DNA from 3 places in the Klebsiella quasipneumoniae subsp. quasipneumoniae genome. Region 1 is predicted to be linked to each of the others. Evidence: predicted binding sites of a transcription regulator. Region 1 holds the regulator's gene; each other region holds the start of a gene.

Region 1 (7,002 bases):
GCTGTGCTGGGAATACTACTGGTCGCTGTTCGTGGCGGCGGGTCTGTTTGGCTGGCAGCAGAAGCTTATCTTCAATCGCGACCGCGATAACTGCTTTAAAGCGTTTATGAACAATAACTACGTCGGGCTGGTGCTGTTCCTCGGCCTGGCGATGAGCTACCTGTAAAATCCCTGTCCCCATCCTTGCCCCCCGGTTTGCCGGGGGGCGAGGAGGACAGCAAACGCCGCGTTACGCGTCGTCCTGCGTGACGCTTTCGATAGTCAGACGTACATCCGACGTAATCAAATCCGCCAGCATCCGATAGACCTTCAGGGTCTCTTCCGGCTCGGCATCGCCCGTATCGCTGATATAGCCTTCATCGCGCAGGGTCAACACCAGGGTACTGAACACCGCTTTATCGAAGAACTCCGGCGCGTTGATGCCATGCAGCACCGACAGGCGCTGAGCCACGGTACGGCTCTCTTTCTCCAGCGAGCTGCGGTTGATCGACGGGTTAGCGCTCAGCAGCCAGAAGGTAATGGCGTAGCGCTGCAGCGTCTCGCGGGCGCCTGCGGCCAACAGCTGCAGAGAGCGAGAGTGCGACGGGTTGAGGCTCATCACATCGCCATCGATGACGATCAGCTCCTGACGCAGCATCTCGGCAATCAGCGCATCCATCACTCCGGCCAGCTCCGCTTTCTCCCAGCGCAGGAACAGCTCGGCTTTGAGGAACGGATAGAGCGTTTCCACATGGCGCAGCACTTCGGCGCGGCTGAGATGACGATGCTGAGTCACCAGGGCGGCTAACAGCGAGGGCATCACCAGCATATGGGCGATGTTGTTGCGATAGTAGGTCATCAGCACCGCCTGCTCGCGCGGCAGAATGATGATGTCGCCAATGGTGTCTTTCTCGACTTCGAACTTGTTCATCTGCAGCGCGTGGTCGATAAGCTCGCTGGCCGAAGCGGACGGCGCGGTGGCATCCGGCGAATAGGGCACATTGCGCAGCAGCGCGAGGTAACACTCCAGCTGCTGGGTGAGCTGCTCACGGGTCAGCGAACGCTGGCGGGAGGCCAGCAGCGCCGTACAGCAGAGGTTCATGGCGTTGGCCGCGCCGGCGTTGTTGATGCGTACCATCAGGTCAGCGGCGATGTTATTCACCGTCGGCGTCAGCCAGGAAGGGCGGACCGCTTCGATCGGGTCAATCGCTTCCCGCCACTCCGGCACATGGTGGTTCAGATAGGTCATCAGCGGCAGCGGTTCGCCGAAGTTAACGTAGCCCTGGCCAAGATTGCGCAGCTTGCTTAAGCCGCGCACCATCTGCGGCAGACTCTCTTTCTCTTTGGTGGCGCCGCGCAGCTCTTTGGCATAGGTCCCTACCTCCATCACGTGCTCGTAGCCGATGTAAATCGGCACCAGGGTGATCGGCCGGGTGCCGCCGCGCAGCATCGCCTGGATGGTCATCGACAGCGTACCGGTCTTCGGATCGAGCAGACGGCCGGTACGGGAGCGGCCGCCTTCGACGAAATACTCTACGGAATAGCCGCGGCTGAACAGTTCGCCAAGGTACTCGCGGAACACCGTGGAGTAGAGCTTATTGCCCTTAAAGGTGCGGCGAATAAAGAACGCGCCGAGGCGGCGGAAGATTGGCCCGGCTGGCCAGAAGTTAAGGTTGATACCCGCCGCGATATGCGGTGGCACCAGCCCCTGGTGGTACAGGACGTAAGAGAGCAGCAGATAGTCCATGTGGCTGCGGTGGCAGGGGACATAGACAATCTCATGGCCATCGTGCGCCAGCTGGCGTACGCGCTCGGCGTTATGCACGTTGATGCCCTGGTACAGGCGGTTCCAGGTGAAGCCGAGAATGCGGTCGGTCAGGCGGATCATCTCGTAAGAGAAGTTCGCGGCAATCTCTTCCATCAGCGCAATCGCGTTCTGCTGGGCCTTCTCGTGGGAAATTTTCTTGCTGCGCGCTTCGTCTTCCACCGCCCGGGCAATGGCCTTCGACGCCAGCAGCTTGTTAAACAGATCCTGGCGGGCCGGCAGACGCGGGCCGACGGCGGCCAGGCGCTGGCGGGCAAAATGCATCCGCGCGACGCGTGCCAGTTTCTGGGCGATGATCTTATCGGTACCGTGCTCATCCGCCATGCGGCGCAGCGATACGGAAGGCGAGAAGCGCACGAAGCTGTCGCGGCCGAGCCAGGAGACGGCGAAAAATTTCTGAATGCCGTTAAGCATCCGCAGCGGCGGATTAACTTCCCCTTTCTCACGACCCGGCGAGCGGCCGAACATCACCGACACCGGCACCATTTGCACATCGAGATCCGGATGGTTGCGGTGCAGATCGAGGTAGTCGTGGAACAGCTTGATGGACTCTTCTTTTGGCGTGTAGTAGGTGAATACGCGCGGCCCGCCGTGGATGAATACGTAGCGCGGCAGCAGGGCGCCGTCGATTTCCAGCGGTTCAAGCGGGTCAGGTAAATCATGCGCCAGACATTGGGCGCGCAGCGTCAGCAGGTCCGCCTTGGAGTTATAGGGCAGGACGTACATGACCGGACGCGAGGTATCGAGTCCTAATTCCTGAGCAGGCTCTGCCGGAATAGACTTGCTTTTTACCAGCACCCGTAATGGTAAATTCAGTAATTTATAGTAAATTCGTTGCCAGCCGGACATAAACGATGTGAAGCCTCTGGTTAATCATGCAAATGCGCGGCAAGAATAACAGAAAGCGGGCAAAATTTCCGTTACCGCGCGGCAAACGCGTACACTCATCGACGTCATTTACATAAAAAGGTTTTGTGATGGCCAATAATACCACCGGGTTAACCCGAATCATTAAGGCGGCAGGTTACTCCTGGAAAGGATTTCGCGCGGCGTGGATCAACGAGGCCGCGTTTCGTCAGGAAGGTGTCGCCGCCATCGTGGCCGTCGCGATAGCCTGCTGGCTGGACGTCGACGCCATCACCCGCGTATTGCTGATTGGCTCGGTCCTGCTAGTGATGATAGTCGAAATTCTCAACAGCGCGATTGAGGCGGTCGTGGACCGTATTGGCTCGGATTATCATGAGCTTTCAGGGCGCGCCAAAGACATGGGGTCGGCGGCGGTCCTGCTGGCGATAATCATCGCGCTGATCACCTGGGGAACGCTGCTGTGGAGCCATTATCACTAACGTTCTTCGCTAACCCTCGCAAAATATAAACAATCTGCCGATTTTTGTGTGCCATGTGGTTCCAAAATCACCGTTAGCTGTATATACTCACAGCATAACTGTATATACACCCAGGGGGCGGAATGAAAGCGTTAACGACCAGGCAGCAAGAGGTGTTTGATCTCATTCGGGATCATATCAGCCAGACGGGCATGCCGCCGACGCGTGCGGAGATTGCTCAGCGCTTGGGGTTCCGTTCCCCAAACGCGGCGGAAGAACACCTGAAAGCGCTGGCGCGTAAAGGCGCAATCGAGATCGTCTCCGGCGCCTCGCGCGGTATCCGCCTGCTGACGGAAGAAGAGCACGGCCTGCCGCTGATCGGCCGCGTCGCCGCCGGTGAGCCGCTGCTGGCGCAGCAGCATATTGAAGGCCACTATCAGGTCGACCCGTCGATGTTCAAGCCCAACGCCGATTTTCTGCTGCGCGTCAGCGGGATGTCGATGAAAGACATCGGTATTCTGGATGGCGATCTGCTGGCGGTCCACAAAACCCAGGATGTGCGTAACGGCCAGGTGGTGGTAGCGCGCATTGACGATGAAGTGACGGTGAAGCGCCTGAAAAAGCAGGGCAACGTCGTCGAACTGTTGCCGGAAAACAGCGAATTTACCCCTATCGTTGTCGATCTGCGTCAGCAGAGTTTTACCATTGAGGGTCTGGCCGTTGGCGTGATCCGTAATGGAGAATGGCTGTAACGCCTGCCCCCGCGCAGCGTCATCTGATGCATGACGCTGCGACGTTTGTCCTCAATCAGGTCTCCGAACATGCTGCTCAACGCTGCCGATAAAGCGCTGTGGCGCCTTGCACTCCCCATGATTTTCTCCAATATCACCGTCCCGCTGCTGGGGCTGGTGGATACCGCGGTGATCGGCCACCTTGACAGCCCGGTATACCTTGGCGGCGTCGCGGTCGGAGCGACGGCCACCAGTTTCCTGTTTATGCTGCTGCTGTTTCTTCGCATGAGCACCACCGGGTTGACCGCTCAGGCCTGGGGGGCCAAAGATCCGCTGCGACTGGCGCGGGCGCTGGTGCAGCCGCTGGCTCTGGCGCTGGGCGCCGGGGTGTTGATTATCCTGTTTCGCCTGCCGTTGATTAACCTCGCCCTGCATATCGTCGGCGGCAGCGAGGCGGTTCTCGAGCAGGCGAGACGGTTTCTCGATATCCGCTGGCTCAGCGCTCCCGCGTCGCTGGCCAACCTTGTGCTGCTCGGCTGGCTGCTGGGGGTCCAGTATGCCCGGGCGCCGGTGATTTTGCTGGTGGTCGGTAATCTGTTGAATATTGTGCTCGACCTGTGGCTGGTGATGGGCCTGCGGATGAACGTCCAGGGGGCGGCGCTGGCCACGGTCACCGCGGAGTACGCCACTCTCATTATCGGCCTGATGATGGCGAAGCGGGTGCTAACGCTGCGCGGCGTGTCGCTGGCGATGCTGAAAAACGCCTGGCGCGGGGACATGCGCCGTCTGCTGGCGTTGAATCGCGACATCATGCTGCGCTCCCTGCTGCTGCAGCTGTGCTTTGGCGCGCTGACCGTCTACGGCGCCCGTCTGGGCAGCGATATCGTGGCGGTCAACGCCGTACTAATGACCATGCTGACCTTTACCGCCTACGCGCTGGATGGCTTTGCCTATGCCGTGGAGGCCCACTCCGGCCAGGCCTACGGCGCGCGCGACGGCAGCCAGCTGCTGGAGGTGTGGCGGGCGGCCTGCCGGCAGTCCGGTATGGTGGCGCTGGCGTTTGCCCTGGTTTACAGCCTGGCGGGGGAGTACATCATCGCGCTGTTAACCTCACTGCCTTCCCTGCAGCAGCTGGCCGATCGCTATCTGATCTGGCAGACCATCCTGCCGGTGGTCGGGGTCTGGTGCTATCTGCTGGACGGCATGTTTATCGGCGCGACGCGCGGCGCGGAGATGCGGAACAGTATGGCGGTCGCCGCGGCCGGCTTCGCCGTGACGCTGCTTACGGTCCCGGCGCTCGGCAATCACGGCCTGTGGCTGGCGCTGGCGGTGTTTCTCGCGCTGCGAGGCCTGTCGCTGGCGCTGATCTGGCGCCGCCACTGGCGACGCGGCACCTGGTTTAGTTAGCCCTTTCTCTAGCTCGCCATTATCGGTGAACGTCCTCCGGTCGCGCCAGGTTTGCCGGAGCGACTCAGTAGCCCGGCGAGCGTAGCGCGTGCCGGGAAAACCACCTTCAGCGTTTCCAATGAGGGCTATGGTTAAAAATTCCGAATAACGAATCGGCGCCAGCATTCTCATCTATAGTTAATACCATGTCCGGCACAAAACGGGCTGTAAACCCACCGAATGATGAGGACGTTATCATGAATAAAGACGAAATCGGCGGTAACTGGAAACAGTTGAAAGGTAAAGCCAAGGAACAGTGGGGCAAACTTACCGATGACGATATGACCGTAATCGAAGGGAAGCGCGACCAGCTGGTCGGCAAAATTCAGGAGCGTTACGGCTATGAGAAAGATCAGGCTGAGAAAGAAGTCTCAGACTGGGAGCATAAGAACGACTATCGCTGGTAGCGTTCCGTGATCCGAAGAATGAAGCATTTGTGTTAGTGCCTGTCTAAATGGCGCAGGGACGCGCCGTTAACCCTTTTTCCCGCTGCGGCTGCCGCTCAGCGGGCTTTCTTTTTGAGCTGAATCGTATGATCGTGCTGGCAGTGTCCCGGCGTGCTGCAGGCTTCCACTTCCACGCAGCTCGCGCAAAGGCCATGAGCTTCAATCACGTTGTGGCGCAGGGCGAAGCCCATTCTGGCCGCCAGCGTATGCATGATATCTTCCACCCCTTCAGCCGCCTCTTCCTTCACCACGCCGCAGCGGTCGCAGATAAACATGGCCGAGCTGTGGGTTGGCTGGTCAAAGAGATGACACAGCACATAGCTGTTGGTCGATTCCACCTTGTGGACAAAACCCTGCTCGAGTAAAAACTCCAGCGCGCGGTAGACCGTCGGCGGCTTTGCCTGCGGCTCTTTCTCACGCAGCAGATCCAGCAGGTCGTAGGCGCTGATTGCCCCTTGCTGCAGGCTCATCAGGCGCAACACTTCCAGACGCTGTGGGGTCAGGCGTACGCCGCGTTGCGCACACAGCTTTTCAGCATGCGCTAACATCTCTTGCGAAGGGGACTTATCCATGAGCATCCTCAGGTTGCGTGAAATTGAATCTGTTACTTTATCACGTTCCGCGGAAAACGCCGAGACCCGACGGGTGATGCGGGTCATACTTCAGATTGTCGGCGCCAGTCCACTCCCTGGTGCTGGCCGCTGACGCTCGTGGAGGCTGCGCCTTCGCCGGTCGCTAAAACCGTCATGCCCGATTTAATCGCAACACGCCTGACCCAGGGTATGCTATATCTGAAGTGTCTCATTTTCGGGAGAAAACGATGAAACGACCTGATTGCATTCGCCACTGGCGCGAACTGGAAGGGCCCGACGATGCCACTTATCCCGACAGCCCGGAGCGTTTTTCCATTGGCGCGCCGCTGGGGCGCGGTTTGCGCCTCAACCGGCTGGGGATCCACCACGAGAGACTGCCGCCCGGGCGGCGCACCTCTTACCCGCACGCGGAGAGCGATGAGGAAGAGTTCATCTATGTGCTGGAGGGCTATCCGGAAGTGTGGATAAACGGCTATCTCTGGAAGCTGGAGCCGGGCGATAGCGTGGGTTTCCCCGCCGGCACCGGCGTTTGCCACACCTTTCTCAATAACACCGAGCAGGAGGTTCGTCTGTTGGTGGTGGGTGAGGCCAACAAAAAGTACAACCGAATTTACTACCCGCTCAATCCCGGCTATGCCGCTACGCGCCAGGATCGCT
Region 2 (7,002 bases), 730 kb from region 1:
CCACTCGGTAACGTCATTGCGATCTCCTTTAGTGATGCAACTGTTTTACCAAACCAATAGAATTTAGCAATAAATTAACCAAATCTATGGTTGATCCAGCGGGCGATCTGTCGCAATGCGTGATCAAAATTGCGATACACCGGGTTAAACGGGATCTCCAGCAGTTTGCCATCGGCGGATGACGAGGTGATTAACCTCGACTCCTCTTCGGGGCTGAACGGATCGTCCTTCCAGAAGCCGGAGAGCATCGGCGTCGGGCAACGGCGTCCCAGCAGTCCCTGGGTTTTTAACGAGTAGCGGTTGAGCTCCACGCGCAGCGCTTCATCAGACGCGTCATGCATGCCCAGCCGCGAGGCCAGCACGTCGAGGTACATCTCCGGCACACGCCCCTGATGCAGAGGATCCACTAGCAGCCCGTGGACCACCGGCCCCAGACAGGCTACGGCCTTCAGCCGCTGCGGCTCCAGGTAACCGAGACGCACCGCGATATTGGCGCCAAAACGGAAGCCGAAGGCGGCGACCCGGGTATGGTCGATCCATGGCACATTTTCCAGATGGCGCAGCGCGTGCTGATGCAGCAGGCTGGTGTCCTGATTCAGCGTCCATTTTGACGAGAAGCCAATGGAGGGCATATCAATGGTCAGCATGGCAATGCCGAGCGGTGAGAAGTAGTTCTCATACAGGTTGTAATAATCCGTCTGCAGCGAGTCCAGCCCCCCACACATCAGCACCGTCGGAAACGGCCCCTCGCCTTTCGGCATATGCAAAAAGCCGGTGATCGGCGAACCGCCAGGGATGGTGAACTCCAGCTCGCGCAGGGCGCCAGGCAGCCGCTGGGCGGCCTCTTCATACGCCCGGTTGGCTAAAGCCTGCGCCTGTTCCGCCAGCTCATCGCCTTTAATATGCGGATAAGCGGCAATGCTGTACAGGTTCGAAGCATGCAGCCAGTGGCGGCCGCTCAGCAAAGGATCGGCTTCCTGCCCGGCCTTTTGCTGCCACTGCATCGCCTCTTTCGCCCACTCAAAGATCCAGTTGCCGCCGCGATAGCCGATGACGGTATCGAACAGCTCGGGATCCGTTCGTTCGGCCTCGCTCATCACAATGCGCGCTTGCACATCAAGGATCTCCTGCGGGGTTACGCCGCGCCAGATCCACATTAAGCGATTGATCAGACGGTACCAGTGTTCGACGTGATTGCCGCTCAGCGCTGACTGCATCGCCTGGGGTTTTCCGGCAGAAAACCGGCGTACCAGCGTAGAGGTTTCGGGATGTTTGAAGCGAGGTTTAAACAGCGTTTCGCTGAGGTTAGCCTGTGACATGTGCAGTCTCCGTCGTAGTGCCACTCCGGATATTGTAACCTGCTATAGGATAAAAAAAACCACGCCCGGCAAGCCGGGCGTGGTAAATAGCACTGTCCTGAAGAATTAACGACCTGCGATAGGCGGTACAAACACCACGCCCATATCCCACGGCTGTTCAATCCAGGTATCCTGCGGAATATCAACCACGTAATCATCGACCAGCGGACGGCCTGCCGGTTTGGCGAAAATGGTGACGAAGTGCGCTTTGGGATACATTTCGCGGATCGCCACGGCGGTCCCGCCGGTATCCACCAGATCGTCGATAACGATAAAGCCTTCGCCATCGCCTTCCGCACGTTTCAGTACTTTCAGCTCGCGCTGGTTATCATGGTCGTAGCTGGAGATGCATACGGTATCAACATGACGAATGCCCAGTTCACGCGCCAGTAAGGCCCCCGGTACCAGTCCACCGCGGCTAACGGCAATAATGCCTTTCCATTGCTCAACCGGCAGCAGACGGCTGGCCAGTTTGCGGGCGTGAATCTGCAACATGTCCCAGGTGACGACGTATTTTTCGCTCATGTGAAGTGTCCCAGCCTGTGTAATACGGCTTAAATAATGTTCGAGGGGGAAAATGGTTGCGCGAGATTATAGAGATCTGACGCACTAAAAACCAGTGTTAAGCGGTTTGCGCAACGCTTTTTGCGTTGTTTACACTACCTGCGGCGGTGGAAAGTGGTATTCTCACCCCCATCGCGCAAGCCCGGGCTTGTTGTGTATTTTAACGCTAACCCTCGTCCTGCAACCGCTGTATGCAGGAGTCTGTAAGGAGACTTACCGTGTCTGAACTGTCTCAACTATCCCCGCAGCCGCTTTGGGATATTTTCGCCAAGATTTGCTCCATCCCGCACCCGTCCTATCACGAAGAACAGCTCGCCGAGCACATTATGGGTTGGGCAAAAGAAAAAGGCTTACACGCGGAACGCGACCAGGTTGGCAACATTCTGATTCGTAAAGGCGCGACTGCCGGTATGGAAAACCGTAAGCCGGTAGCGCTGCAGGCGCACCTCGATATGGTGCCGCAGAAAAATAACGACACCGTCCACGACTTCGCCAAAGATCCGATCCAGCCGTACATTGACGGCGAATGGGTGAAAGCGCGCGGCACCACGCTGGGCGCAGACAACGGTATCGGGATGGCGTCCGCACTGGCGGTACTGGCCGACGACAGCGTCGCTCACGGCCCGCTGGAAGTGCTGCTGACCATGACCGAAGAAGCCGGTATGGACGGCGCCTTCGGTCTGCAGGCCAACTGGCTGCAGGCCGATATCCTGATCAACACCGACTCCGAAGAAGAAGGCGAAATCTATATGGGTTGCGCCGGCGGGATCGATTTCACCTCTAACCTGGCGCTGACCCGCGAAGCGATTCCGGCCGGTTTCCAGAGCTTTAAAGTGACTTTAAAAGGGCTGAAGGGCGGCCACTCCGGCGGTGACATCCATCTCGGTCTGGGTAACGCCAACAAGCTGCTGTCGCGCTTCCTTGCCGGTCATGCCGATGAGCTGGATCTGCGTCTGGTCGATTTCAACGGCGGTACGTTGCGCAACGCCATCCCGCGTGAAGCGTACGCTACTGTCGCCGTCGCCGCGGATAAAGCCGATGCGCTGAAAGCGCTGGTGAATACTTACCAGGCGCTGCTGCAAAACGAGCTGGCGGCCAAAGAGAAGAACCTGGTGGTGCTCCTGGAAGCGGTAGAGAACGACAAAGCGGCGCTGACTCAGGCCTCCCGCGACGGTTTCATCCGCCTGCTGAACGCCACGCCGAACGGGGTTATCCGCAACTCTGACGTGGCGAAAGGCGTAGTAGAAACCTCGCTGAACGTCGGCGTCGTCACCATGACCGATGACAATGTGCAGATCCACTGCCTGATCCGCTCGCTGATCGACAGCGGCAAAGACTATGTGGTCAGCATGCTGGAATCTCTGGGTAAACTGGCGGGGGCGAAAACCGAAGCCAAAGGCGCTTACCCTGGCTGGCAGCCGGACGCCAACTCGCCGGTGATGCACCTGGTGCGCGAGACTTACCAGCGTCTGTTCAACAAGACGCCGAACATCCAGATCATCCACGCCGGTCTGGAATGCGGTCTGTTCAAAAAACCGTATCCGGAAATGGACATGGTCTCCATCGGGCCAACCATTACCGGTCCGCACTCCCCGGATGAGCAGGTCCATATCGAGAGCGTCGGCCAGTACTGGACGCTGCTGACCGAGCTGCTGAAAGCCATTCCGGCTAAATAAGCCCCACCACCGGCGGCAGCCCGCCGCCGGTTTCTCCCTCGCCTCACCTTAGCGTCCCGCGCTTTCCATCCGGTAGTTAATAAACCACTCCCCGCGCGCCGCCACCCGCTGCTCAGCCACCACCTTAAAGCCATGGGCCGTAAAACAGGGTCTCGCGGTAATGCTGGCGTCCACCGTCAGGATTTGCGCAGGATACTGAGCGCAGAGCGCCTCGATAAGCGCGCCGCCGATACCCTGCCGGCCGTGATCCGGCGAGACAAAGAGCAAATCGATATGCGTCCCGATGGCGGTGATAAAGCCAACCGGTTGACTCTCTATCTCCGCCACCAGCCCGTTTGCATCAGCCAGCTTTTGCCGCCAGCGTGTCTCATCCACCTGCGCCCAGGCCGCAATCTGCGCCGGAGTATAGTCCCGGCAGGCCGTTTCCCGCACCGCGCGCAGGAATATCCGACAGAGCAGTGGTAAATCGTTGTCGCGGTAAGGACGAATGTGCATGGTTAAATCCCTAATAAAAGCTGCCTTTCCAGCTGCGGATCGAGCAGCGTCACGTGGAGCCCAACCAGGCGCACGCCACGTCCGCCGCGGCGCTCATCCCAGGCCTTGCGCGCGGTGGCAATCAGATCCGCTTTGTTCAGCTGCGGCCAGACGTGCTCCTGGGTGGTCAGCTGGAAGTCATTGAATTTCAGTTTAATACCCTGACGGGCGATCAGCAGGTCCGGTTTGACCTTCGCCAGCCGGCGCTCCAGTTCGGGATAGAGATTTTCGATAATCGCTTCGCACTCTGACCATTCATGGATATCTTCCGCTAACGTCCGCTCCACTCCCACCGACTTGCGCTGCCGGTCGTTATGGATTTCCCGCTCATCAATCCCGTGGCTGCGCTCCCACAAAATACGGCCGAATTTACCGAAGCGCTTAAGCAGCATGGCCAGATCGCTGTTCTGCACATCGCCGCAGGTACGCAGGCCCATATTTTCCAGCTTCGCCGCCGATACCTTCCCGACGCCGGGTATTTTCGCCAGCGGCAGCGCCCGTACAAACTCAGCCACCTGATGGGGAGCGATAACGAACTGGCCGTTGGGTTTATTCATGTCGGAGGCGATTTTGGCAAGAAACTTTACCGGCGCTACCCCCGCCGAGGCGGTGAGGCGCAGCTCCCGTTCGATGGTTTCGCGGATCTCCTGGGCGATCAGGGTGGCCGACCCGTGACAATGCACGCTGTCGCTGACATCAAGATAGGCTTCATCCAGCGACAGCGGCTCAATGCGCGAGGTATAGCGGGAGAAAATTTCGCGGATATGGTTCGAGGCTTCTTTGTAGGCATCAAAGCGGCCGGGAAGCAGCGTGAGATGCGGGCACAGCTTGAGCGCCGTCGCCGTCGGCATGGCGCTGCGCACGCCAAACTTACGCGCAGGATAGTTCGCGGTACTAATCACGCCACGCTGTACCCGACTGCCGCCTATCGCGAGAGGTATGTCGCGCAACGCCGGGTTGTCGCGCATCTCCACCGCCGCAAAGAAACAGTCCATATCGACATGGATAATTTTACGCATCGTCAGACTCAACACTGTATACCCATACAGCATAGCAAAACTCGCTGCGAATTTTATGCTTTTTTTATTTCATCGCCCAGAAAAGCGGTTAAAACATAAAACTTCAATAAATTATGTTTATTTTCATAAAGTTAACCGATAAATCTGGAAGATATAATCATGAAGAAAATACTTACCGCACTTTGCCTGCTGGCCTCCGCCGGCGCCTGGGCCGCCCCGCAGCTGATTGCCCATCGCGGCGGCACCGGCGATGCGCCAGAAAATACCCTGCCGGCCATTAAGCTGGCGCTGGAGAATAACGCCGAGGCCATCTGGGTCACGGTGCAGTTAAGCCACGACGGCGTGCCGGTGCTCTACCGGTCAAGCGATCTTTCCGCATTGACCAATAGCGAGGGCAACGTTTCCAGTTTAACCGCCGCCGAGCTGGCGAAAGTCGATGCCGGCTGGAAATGGGGTGATGACAGCCACCCCTGGCGCGGCAGGCAGGCCACCATTCCCACGCTGCAAGCCGTTTTGCAGCAATGGCCGCACACGTTCTTCTACATCGACATTAAATCTCCGGATGCCGACCCGACCGTGATGGGCGAGCGCCTGCTTGCGGTGTTAAAAGCTACGCACAGCCTCGATCGCGTGCGGGTCTATTCCACCGAAGACCGCTATATCGCCGCGCTGCCGCCGGCTATTCCCCGCTTCGTCACCCGCAGCGAAACCCGCACCAGACTTGCCAGCATTTCGCTCAGCCATCAGTGCCAGCCTGCCAGCCAGCGCGAAGGCGAGCAGTGGTATGGGCTGGAGCTGAAGCGCAAGGTAGAGGTGGTGGAGAAATTCACCCTTGGGGAAGGGGTCTCCCCGGCGACGCTCACCTGGGATAAAGAGGCGATGGATTGCTTCCGCTCGCAGGGTAAAGCGCACATTATCTTCTTCGGCATCAACAGTGCGGAAGATTACCGCACGGCGAAAGAGCTGGGCGCTGACGGCGTGATGGTCGATTCCCCGGCGCAGGCGAAAAGCTGGCAGTAAGGGAGTCAATGGCTAAAAAAGGCCGCGAAAGCGGCCTCACGTTGCTGGCATGTTGTTGCCGGGTGGCGGCTACGCCTTACCCGGCCTACAAAACCGAAGCAGCAGACCCGGCAAGCGCAGCGCCACCGGGCACGGAGCCGCTTTATGCCGGGTGGCGGCTGCGCCTTACCCGGCCTACAAAACTGAAGCAGCAGGTCCGGCAAGCGCAGCGCCATCAGGCCTAAATGGCCAAAGATTACAAAATGCGCCGCTGCTGGCGCTGCGCCTCGCGGGCGAGACGTTTCTTACGCGCGTCGCAAGGCTCAGGACAGTCGCAGACTTTCTCCAGTCCCAGCGAGGAGATCCCGCCGCAGCTGCCCTGAATGCTCTTGCGCTTCACCAGGTAGCCCAGCGACATCCCGAGGATCACCAGCGCAAAAATCACAAAGGTTGCGACAAACACCGTCAGCATCGTCAGCCTCCAAAGTCGTCGAGCAGAATATTCTCGTCCTCGACGCCCAGATCCTTCAGCATCTTAATCACTGCGGCATTCATTACCGGCGGCCCGCACATGTAGAACTCGCAGTCTTCCGGCGCCGGATGATCGCGCAGATAGTTCTCGTACAGAACGTTATGGATAAAGCCGGTATGCCCCGTCCAGTTATCTTCCGGCAGCGGATCGGAGAGCGCAACGTGGAAGGTAAAGTTCGGGTTATCCCGCGCCAGCTGTTCAAACTCATCATCGTAGAACATCTCGCGCAGCGAGCGCGCTCCGTACCAGAAGCTGATTTTACGTGTGCTGTGCAGGCGCTTGAGCTGGTCGAAAATATGCGAACGCATCGGCGCCATCCC
Region 3 (7,002 bases), 120 kb from region 1:
CGACCGCTATTGTGAATTACGGGCCGCCGCCGGCCATCCCTGTGAGGGCGGAAAGCCGCTCGTCATTGAAGGGGCATACCATGAGATCCTTTTTGAAAAGGACGCTATGCGCTCAGTCGCGCTCAATGCCATCGTCGAGTTTTTCAATCGACATACTTAATCCGACGATAACGCTCGTCGCCCTGCTTAGAGGTTAACTTTTTTATGTACCAGGTTGTTGCGTCTGATTTAGACGGCACGCTGCTTTCCCCCGATCATTTCCTGACCCCGTATGCCAAAGAGACGCTGAAGCTGCTTACCGCTCGTGGGATCAATTTCGTCTTCGCCACTGGCCGACACTACATCGACGTCGGGCAGATCCGCGATAATCTCGGCATCCGGTCGTACATGATCACCTCTAATGGCGCCCGCGTTCACGATAGCGATGGCCAGCAAATTTTCGCCCATAACCTCGACCGCGATATTGCCGCCGACCTGTTTGAAATCGTGCGCAACGACCCGAAAATTGTCACTAACGTCTATCGGGAAGATGAGTGGTATATGAACCGCCATCGCCCGGAAGAGATGCGCTTTTTCAAAGAGGCGGTGTTTAACTACAAGCTGTATGAGCCGGGCGTACTGGATCCGCAGGGGATCAGCAAGGTGTTCTTTACCTGTGAGGATCACGAACATCTACTGCCGCTTGAGCAGGCGATGAACGCCCGCTGGGGCGATCGCGTGAACGTCAGCTTCTCCACCTTAACCTGCCTGGAGGTGATGGCGGGCGGGGTATCGAAGGGGCATGCGCTGGAGGCGGTGGCGAAAATGCTCGGCTACAGTCTGTCCGATTGCATCGCTTTCGGCGACGGCATGAACGACGCCGAGATGCTGTCGATGGCCGGTAAAGGCTGCATTATGGCCAACGCCCACCAGCGGCTGAAGGATCTGCATCCGGAGCTGGAAGTGATCGGCAGCAACGCCGACGATGCGGTCCCGCACTATCTGCGTAAGCTGTACCTCGACTGAAAAAGATTGACGACTGGCGAATAACTGTCCAGTCGTCAACCTGACTCTTCGCTACAATGCCTGTTCTTTATCCAACGAGACGACCATTGTGGCGCTGTTAATTATCACCACTATCCTGTGGGCCTTTTCTTTCAGCCTGATTGGCGAGTACCTGGCCGGTAGCGTCGACAGCTATTTTTCGGTGCTGATGCGCGTGGGCCTGGCGGCGCTAGTGTTCCTGCCTTTCCTGCGGACGCGCGGCCAGTCTCCGCGCACGATCGTGCTCTATATGCTGGTGGGCGCGATGCAGCTTGGCATCATGTACCTGCTGGCCTTTCGCGCCTATCTCTATCTGACGGTCTCGGAATTCCTGCTGTTTACCGTGTTTACCCCGTTGTATATCACGCTGATCTACGATTTGCTCAGCGGACGTAAACTACGCTGGGGCTATCTGCTGAGCGCCGCGCTGGCGGTGCTGGGGGCGGCGATTATCCGTTACGACAAAGTCAGCGATCATTTCTGGACCGGGCTGTTACTGGTGCAGTTGTCAAACCTCTGCTTCGCCATCGGGATGGTGGGTTACAAGCGCCTGATGGAGGTGCGACCGATGCCGCAGCACAATGCCTTTGCCTGGTTCTATGTCGGGGCCTTTATCGTGGCGGTGGCGGCATGGTTTATGCTGGGCAACCCACAGAAGCTGCCGACCACCAGGCTGCAGTGGAGCGTGCTGGTGTGGCTTGGCGTCGTGGCTTCCGGGCTGGGCTACTTCATGTGGAACTATGGCGCCACTCAGGTGGACGCTGGCACGCTGGGGATCATGAATAACGTCCATGTCCCCGCCGGGCTGTTGGTTAACCTTGCCATCTGGCAGGAGCAGCCGCACTGGCCGAGCTTTATTAGCGGAGCGTTGGTGATCCTGGCCTCGCTGTGGGTCCATCGACGCTGGGTCGCTCCGCACTCCGGACAAACGGCAGATGATCGCACGCGTGGTTCCGCGCGGAGCGAATAAACGCTTCGGTGACCGGTTGACGCTGTTCGCCATCGCGAACGGCCGCGTACAGACGGCTCCATAATCCCTCGCCCAGGGTTTTGGTCACCACCAGACCCTGGCGTTCAAAACTTTCCACCACCCAGTGCGGCAGCGCGGCGATACCCATCCGGGCTGCCACCATCTGGATCAGCAACAGCGTGTTATCGACGCTTTTCAGCTGGGGACTGATGCCGGCCGGCTGCAGGAAATGACGCCAGATGTCGAGGCGTCCGCGCTGCACGGGATAAATCAGCAGCGTTTCCGTGGCCAGATCCTCCGGCGTAATCAGCGTCTTCATGGCTAACGGGTGCTCAGGCGCCAGCACCAGGCGCACCTCATAATCAAACATTGGCGAGTAGTGCAGACCGCTGCGCGGCAGGATATCTGAGGTCATGACCAGATCCAGTTCGCCCTGCTGCAGCGCAGGCTGCGGATCGAAGGTGACGCCGGAATGGAAGTCGACTTCCACGTGCGGCCAGCGGGCGCGGAAATTCTCCAGCGCCGGCGTGAGCCACTGAATACAGCTGTGGCATTCGATAGCCAGCCGCAGCCGGGTCTGTTGTGGTTCGTTACAGTCCTGCAGGGCGCGAGCGATCTGCGGCAGCACCTGGTTGGCCAGCTGTAAGAGGATCTCCCCTTGAGGAGTAAAACGCAGCGGCTGGCTCTTACGCACAAAGAGACGAAAGCCGAGGCGCTGTTCCAGATCGCTGAACTGGTGAGACAAGGCGGACTGGGTCTGATGCAGGGCAGCCGCTGCGCCCGCCAGTGAACCGCTGTTCCGCAACGCTTGCAGCGTTTTCAGATGTTTAATTTCGATCATGAAAGTCCTTCACTTCGCCATGAGCAATTTGCGCTTGAGGAATATACAGTAACTGCCAATTATGGATGTGTAAACATCTGGACGTCTAAAACTCGTCATATTTCGACTTGCAGATGCGTTGGCTGCCTCGCTTACCCCAGTCACTTACTTCAGTAAGCTCCTGGGGATGCGCATCGTTGCCGCCTTCCTGCAAGCCGAACTATTTAGAGTTTTTCTTCAGATTCAATGAAATAAGAGAGGAACAAAAATGACAATTATTAACCACACCCTCGGTTTCCCTCGCGTTGGCCTGCGTCGCGAGCTGAAAAAAGCGCAAGAGAGCTACTGGGCGGGCAATGCCACTCGCGAGGAGCTGCTGGCGGTAGGCCGGGAACTGCGCGCCCGTCACTGGGAGCAGCAGAAGCAGGCCGGTATTGACCTGCTGCCGGTGGGCGATTTCGCCTGGTACGACCATGTTCTGACCACCAGCCTGCTGCTTGGCAACGTGCCGGCTCGTCATCAGAACAAAGACGGCTCTGTCGATATCGATACCCTGTTCCGCATTGGCCGCGGCCGCGCTCCCACCGGCGAGCCAGCGGCCGCTGCGGAAATGACCAAGTGGTTCAACACCAACTATCACTACATGGTGCCAGAGTTCGTGAAGGGCCAGCAGTTCAAACTGACCTGGACCCAACTGCTGGATGAAGTGGACGAAGCGTTGGCGCTGGGCCACAAGATCAAGCCCGTGCTGCTGGGGCCGGTGACCTATCTGTGGCTGGGCAAAGTGAAAGGCGAACCGTTTGACCGTCTGAGCCTGCTGAATGACATCCTGCCGGTTTATCAGCAGGTGCTGGCCGAACTGGCGAAGCGCGGCATTGAGTGGGTGCAGATTGATGAACCGGCGCTGGTGCTGGAGCTGCCGCCAGCGTGGCTGGAGGCCTTTAAACCGGCTTATGACGCCCTGCAGGGCCAGGTCAAACTGCTGCTGACCACCTATTTTGAAGGCGTTAGCGACAATCTCGAGACCATTACTGCGCTGCCGGTCCAGGGGCTGCACGTCGATCTGGTCCACGGTAAAGATGATGTCGCCGAACTGCATAAATGTCTTCCTGCCGACTGGCTGCTGTCCGCCGGCCTGATCAACGGGCGTAACGTCTGGCGCGCCGATCTCGCCGAAAAATATGCGCAAATTAAAAACCTCGTCGGTAAGCGCGAACTGTGGGTCGCGACATCCTGCTCTCTGTTGCACAGCCCGATCGACCTGAGCGTGGAGACGCGCCTTGATGCGGAAGTGAAGAGCTGGTTTGCCTTCGCGCTGCAAAAATGCGGTGAGCTGGCGCTGCTGCGCGATGCGCTGAACAGCGGCGATACCGCGGCGATTACCGAGTGGAGCGCGCCAGTCCATGCCCGTCGCCATTCGACGCGCGTACATAACCCGGCGGTGGAAAAACGGCTGGCGGCGATCACCGCTCAGGACAGCCAGCGCGCCAGCCCCTATGAGGTTCGCGCTCAGGCGCAGCGTCAACGCTTTAACCTGCCGACGTGGCCGACCACCACTATCGGGTCATTCCCGCAGACGACCGAGATCCGCGGCCTGCGCCTGGACTTCAAAAAGGGCAATCTGGACGCCAGTCATTATCGTACCGGCATTGCGGAACATATTAAGCAGGCGATCGTCGAGCAGGAGCGGTTAGGATTAGACGTACTGGTGCACGGGGAAGCCGAGCGGAACGATATGGTGGAATACTTCGGTGAGCATCTGGACGGTTTCATCTTCACGCAAAACGGCTGGGTGCAGAGTTATGGCTCCCGCTGCGTGAAGCCGCCGGTGGTGATCGGCGACGTCAGCCGTCCACAGGCGATCACCGTCGAATGGGCGAAGTACGCGCAGTCGCTGACCGACAAGCCGGTGAAAGGGATGCTCACTGGACCGGTGACGATTCTGTGCTGGTCCTTCCCGCGGGAAGACGTTAGCCGTGAAACCATCGCGAAACAGATTGCGCTGGCCCTGCGTGATGAAGTGGCGGATCTGCAAGCGGCCGGTATCGGCATCATCCAGATTGATGAGCCTGCTTTGCGCGAAGGGTTACCGCTGAAGCGCAGCGATTGGGATGCCTATCTGCAGTGGGGTGTGGAAGCCTTCCGCCTTAACGCCGCGGTGGCCAAAGACGACACTCAGATCCATACCCACATGTGCTATTGCGAGTTCAACGACATCATGGACTCCATCGCCGCGCTGGACGCCGACGTGATCACCATTGAAACCTCGCGTTCCGACATGGAACTGCTGGAGTCGTTCGAAGTGTTCGAGTATCCCAATGAAATCGGGCCGGGGGTATATGATATTCACTCGCCAAACGTACCGAGCGTGGAGTGGATCGAAGCGCTGCTGGAAAAAGCCGCGCAGCGTATCCCGGCGGAGCGGCTGTGGGTTAACCCGGACTGCGGCCTGAAAACCCGGGGCTGGCCGGAGACTCGCGCCGCGCTGGCGAATATGGTGCAAGCGGCGCGTAACCTGCGTCAATCTGCCTGATCGTCGCCCGAAAAATCAAAAAGGAGGCATTTGCCTCCTTTTTTTCCTGCTTCGGACGATTACCCTTTTTTACCGCCATATTGAGCAAACCAGTCGAGCATCCGCTGCCAGCCGTCTTTGGCTGACTCTTCGTGATAGCTGGCGCGATAGTCGGCGTTAAAGGCGTGATCGGCTTCAGGATAGACCACGATTTCCGCCGTGGCGTTGGCCGCCCGCAGCGCCTGGCGCATGGTTTCGACGGTGTCCTGTGGAATGCTGGCGTCTTTGGCGCCGTACAGGCCGAGTACCGGGGCGTTGAGATCGACGGCGATATCCACCGGGTGTTTTGGCGAATTCAGCGATTTTTCTCCTACCAGTTTGCCGTACCAGGCTACCGCCGCCTTCAACTGCGGGTTATGGGCAGCATATAGCCAGGTGATACGTCCGCCCCAGCAGAAGCCGGTGATCAGCAGACGATGGGCATCGCCGCCATGGCGCGCCGCCCAGCTGGCGACGTGGTCGAGATCCGCCAGCACCTGCGCGTCCGGCACCTTCGTAACCAGCTCTTTAAACAGGGTCGGGATATCGTGATACTCATTCGGATCGCCCTGACGGAAGTACAATTCAGGCGCGATAGCCAGATAGCCTTCCTGCGCCAGGCGACGACAAAGATCGCGAATATGCTCATGCACGCCGAAGATTTCCTGCACCACGATGACGATCGGCAATGGGCCATCGGCGTTTTTCGGGCGGGCATGGTAAGCCGGCATGTTTTCCCCCTGAGAGGGAATAGAGGTCTCTCCGGTGACAATATGCTCTTCCGGCGTATGAACGGCGGTTGCGGCATGCGGCGAGGCTGCAGGTGCGAATCCAGGTTGCTTGGTGGTGGTCATGGTATTCTCCGTACCCTTATTTATTAGCGCATCAGTAACTATAGACCCTTTACCTTTAGTTCGGGCGGTAATAAAGCACAGTGCCTGAAAGCGGCTATCTTTTGTTCAGTGACGATGAATATAACTTGTTAATGTGATGTTTATCACTATTTACTGAAAAACAACTGCAATCATTATTGTTCTTGGTGACTAACATCACAAAATGTTGCCAGGGGCTTCTGTACAGTACCGTTTTGCTTCTGCTGATAATTCGACCCACAGAGGAGTTTTTTATGTCCAAGTCTGATGTTTTTCATCTCGGCCTCACCAAGAACGATTTACAAGGGGCTACGCTGGCTATCGTCCCTGGCGATCCGGAGCGTGTGGAAAAGATCGCCGCGCTGATGGATAAGCCGGTTAAGCTGGCATCTCACCGCGAATTTACCTCCTGGCGCGCGGAACTGGACGGCAAACCGGTGATCGTCTGCTCCACCGGCATCGGCGGCCCGTCTACGTCTATCGCTGTGGAAGAGCTGGCGCAGCTTGGCGTGCGTACCTTCCTGCGCATTGGCACCACCGGCGCCATTCAGCCGCACATCAACGTTGGCGATGTGCTGGTGACTACCGCTTCCGTTCGTCTGGACGGCGCCAGCCTGCACTTCGCGCCGATGGAATTCCCGGCCGTCGCAGATTTCGCCTGCACCACCGCGCTGGTGGAAGCAGCGAAATCCATTGGCGCCACCACCCATATCGGCGTGACCGCTTCCTCGGACACCTTCTACCCGGGACAGGAGCGTTACGACAC

Evidence for each region. The regulator LexA, encoded in region 1, represses DNA repair genes until DNA is damaged. The targets are predictions, from matches to a motif close to TNCTGTATGTACATACAGNA.
Region 2: dinB (DNA polymerase IV) is a predicted target of LexA. The motif match lies at 5,164-5,183, and genes of this name have one in related genera.
Region 3: metR (HTH-type transcriptional regulator MetR) is a predicted target of LexA. The motif match lies at 2,866-2,885, and genes of this name have one in related genera.

The regions. Positions count from the first base shown of each region.
Region 1 is NZ_CP084876.1:4,996,899-5,003,900, reverse strand. It holds gene ubiA (4-hydroxybenzoate octaprenyltransferase) at 1-166, shown strand, start outside; gene plsB (glycerol-3-phosphate 1-O-acyltransferase PlsB) at 230-2,653, opposite strand; gene LGM20_RS23950 (diacylglycerol kinase) at 2,782-3,150, shown strand; gene lexA (transcriptional repressor LexA) at 3,273-3,881, shown strand; gene dinF (MATE family efflux transporter DinF) at 3,951-5,267, shown strand; gene LGM20_RS23935 (CsbD family protein) at 5,504-5,713, shown strand; gene zur (zinc uptake transcriptional repressor Zur) at 5,809-6,324, opposite strand; gene LGM20_RS23925 (cupin domain-containing protein) at 6,573-7,002, shown strand, end outside.
Region 2 is NZ_CP084876.1:4,262,966-4,269,967, forward strand. It holds gene crl (sigma factor-binding protein Crl) at 1-17, opposite strand, end outside; gene frsA (esterase FrsA) at 75-1,319, opposite strand; gene gpt (xanthine phosphoribosyltransferase) at 1,425-1,883, opposite strand; gene pepD (cytosol nonspecific dipeptidase) at 2,141-3,598, shown strand; gene LGM20_RS20575 (GNAT family N-acetyltransferase) at 3,647-4,093, opposite strand; gene dinB (DNA polymerase IV) at 4,096-5,151, opposite strand; gene LGM20_RS20585 (glycerophosphodiester phosphodiesterase family protein) at 5,311-6,171, shown strand; gene LGM20_RS20590 (hypothetical protein) at 6,180-6,395, shown strand; gene nqrM ((Na+)-NQR maturation NqrM) at 6,407-6,622, opposite strand; gene nqrF (NADH:ubiquinone reductase (Na(+)-transporting) subunit F) at 6,625-7,002, opposite strand, start outside.
Region 3 is NZ_CP084876.1:5,112,713-5,119,714, reverse strand. It holds gene pldB (lysophospholipase L2) at 1-160, shown strand, start outside; gene yigL (sugar/pyridoxal phosphate phosphatase YigL) at 205-1,005, shown strand; gene LGM20_RS24480 (carboxylate/amino acid/amine transporter) at 1,094-1,993, shown strand; gene metR (HTH-type transcriptional regulator MetR) at 1,881-2,834, opposite strand; gene metE (5-methyltetrahydropteroyltriglutamate--homocysteine S-methyltransferase) at 3,082-5,346, shown strand; gene LGM20_RS24465 (dienelactone hydrolase family protein) at 5,406-6,218, opposite strand; gene udp (uridine phosphorylase) at 6,491-7,002, shown strand, end outside.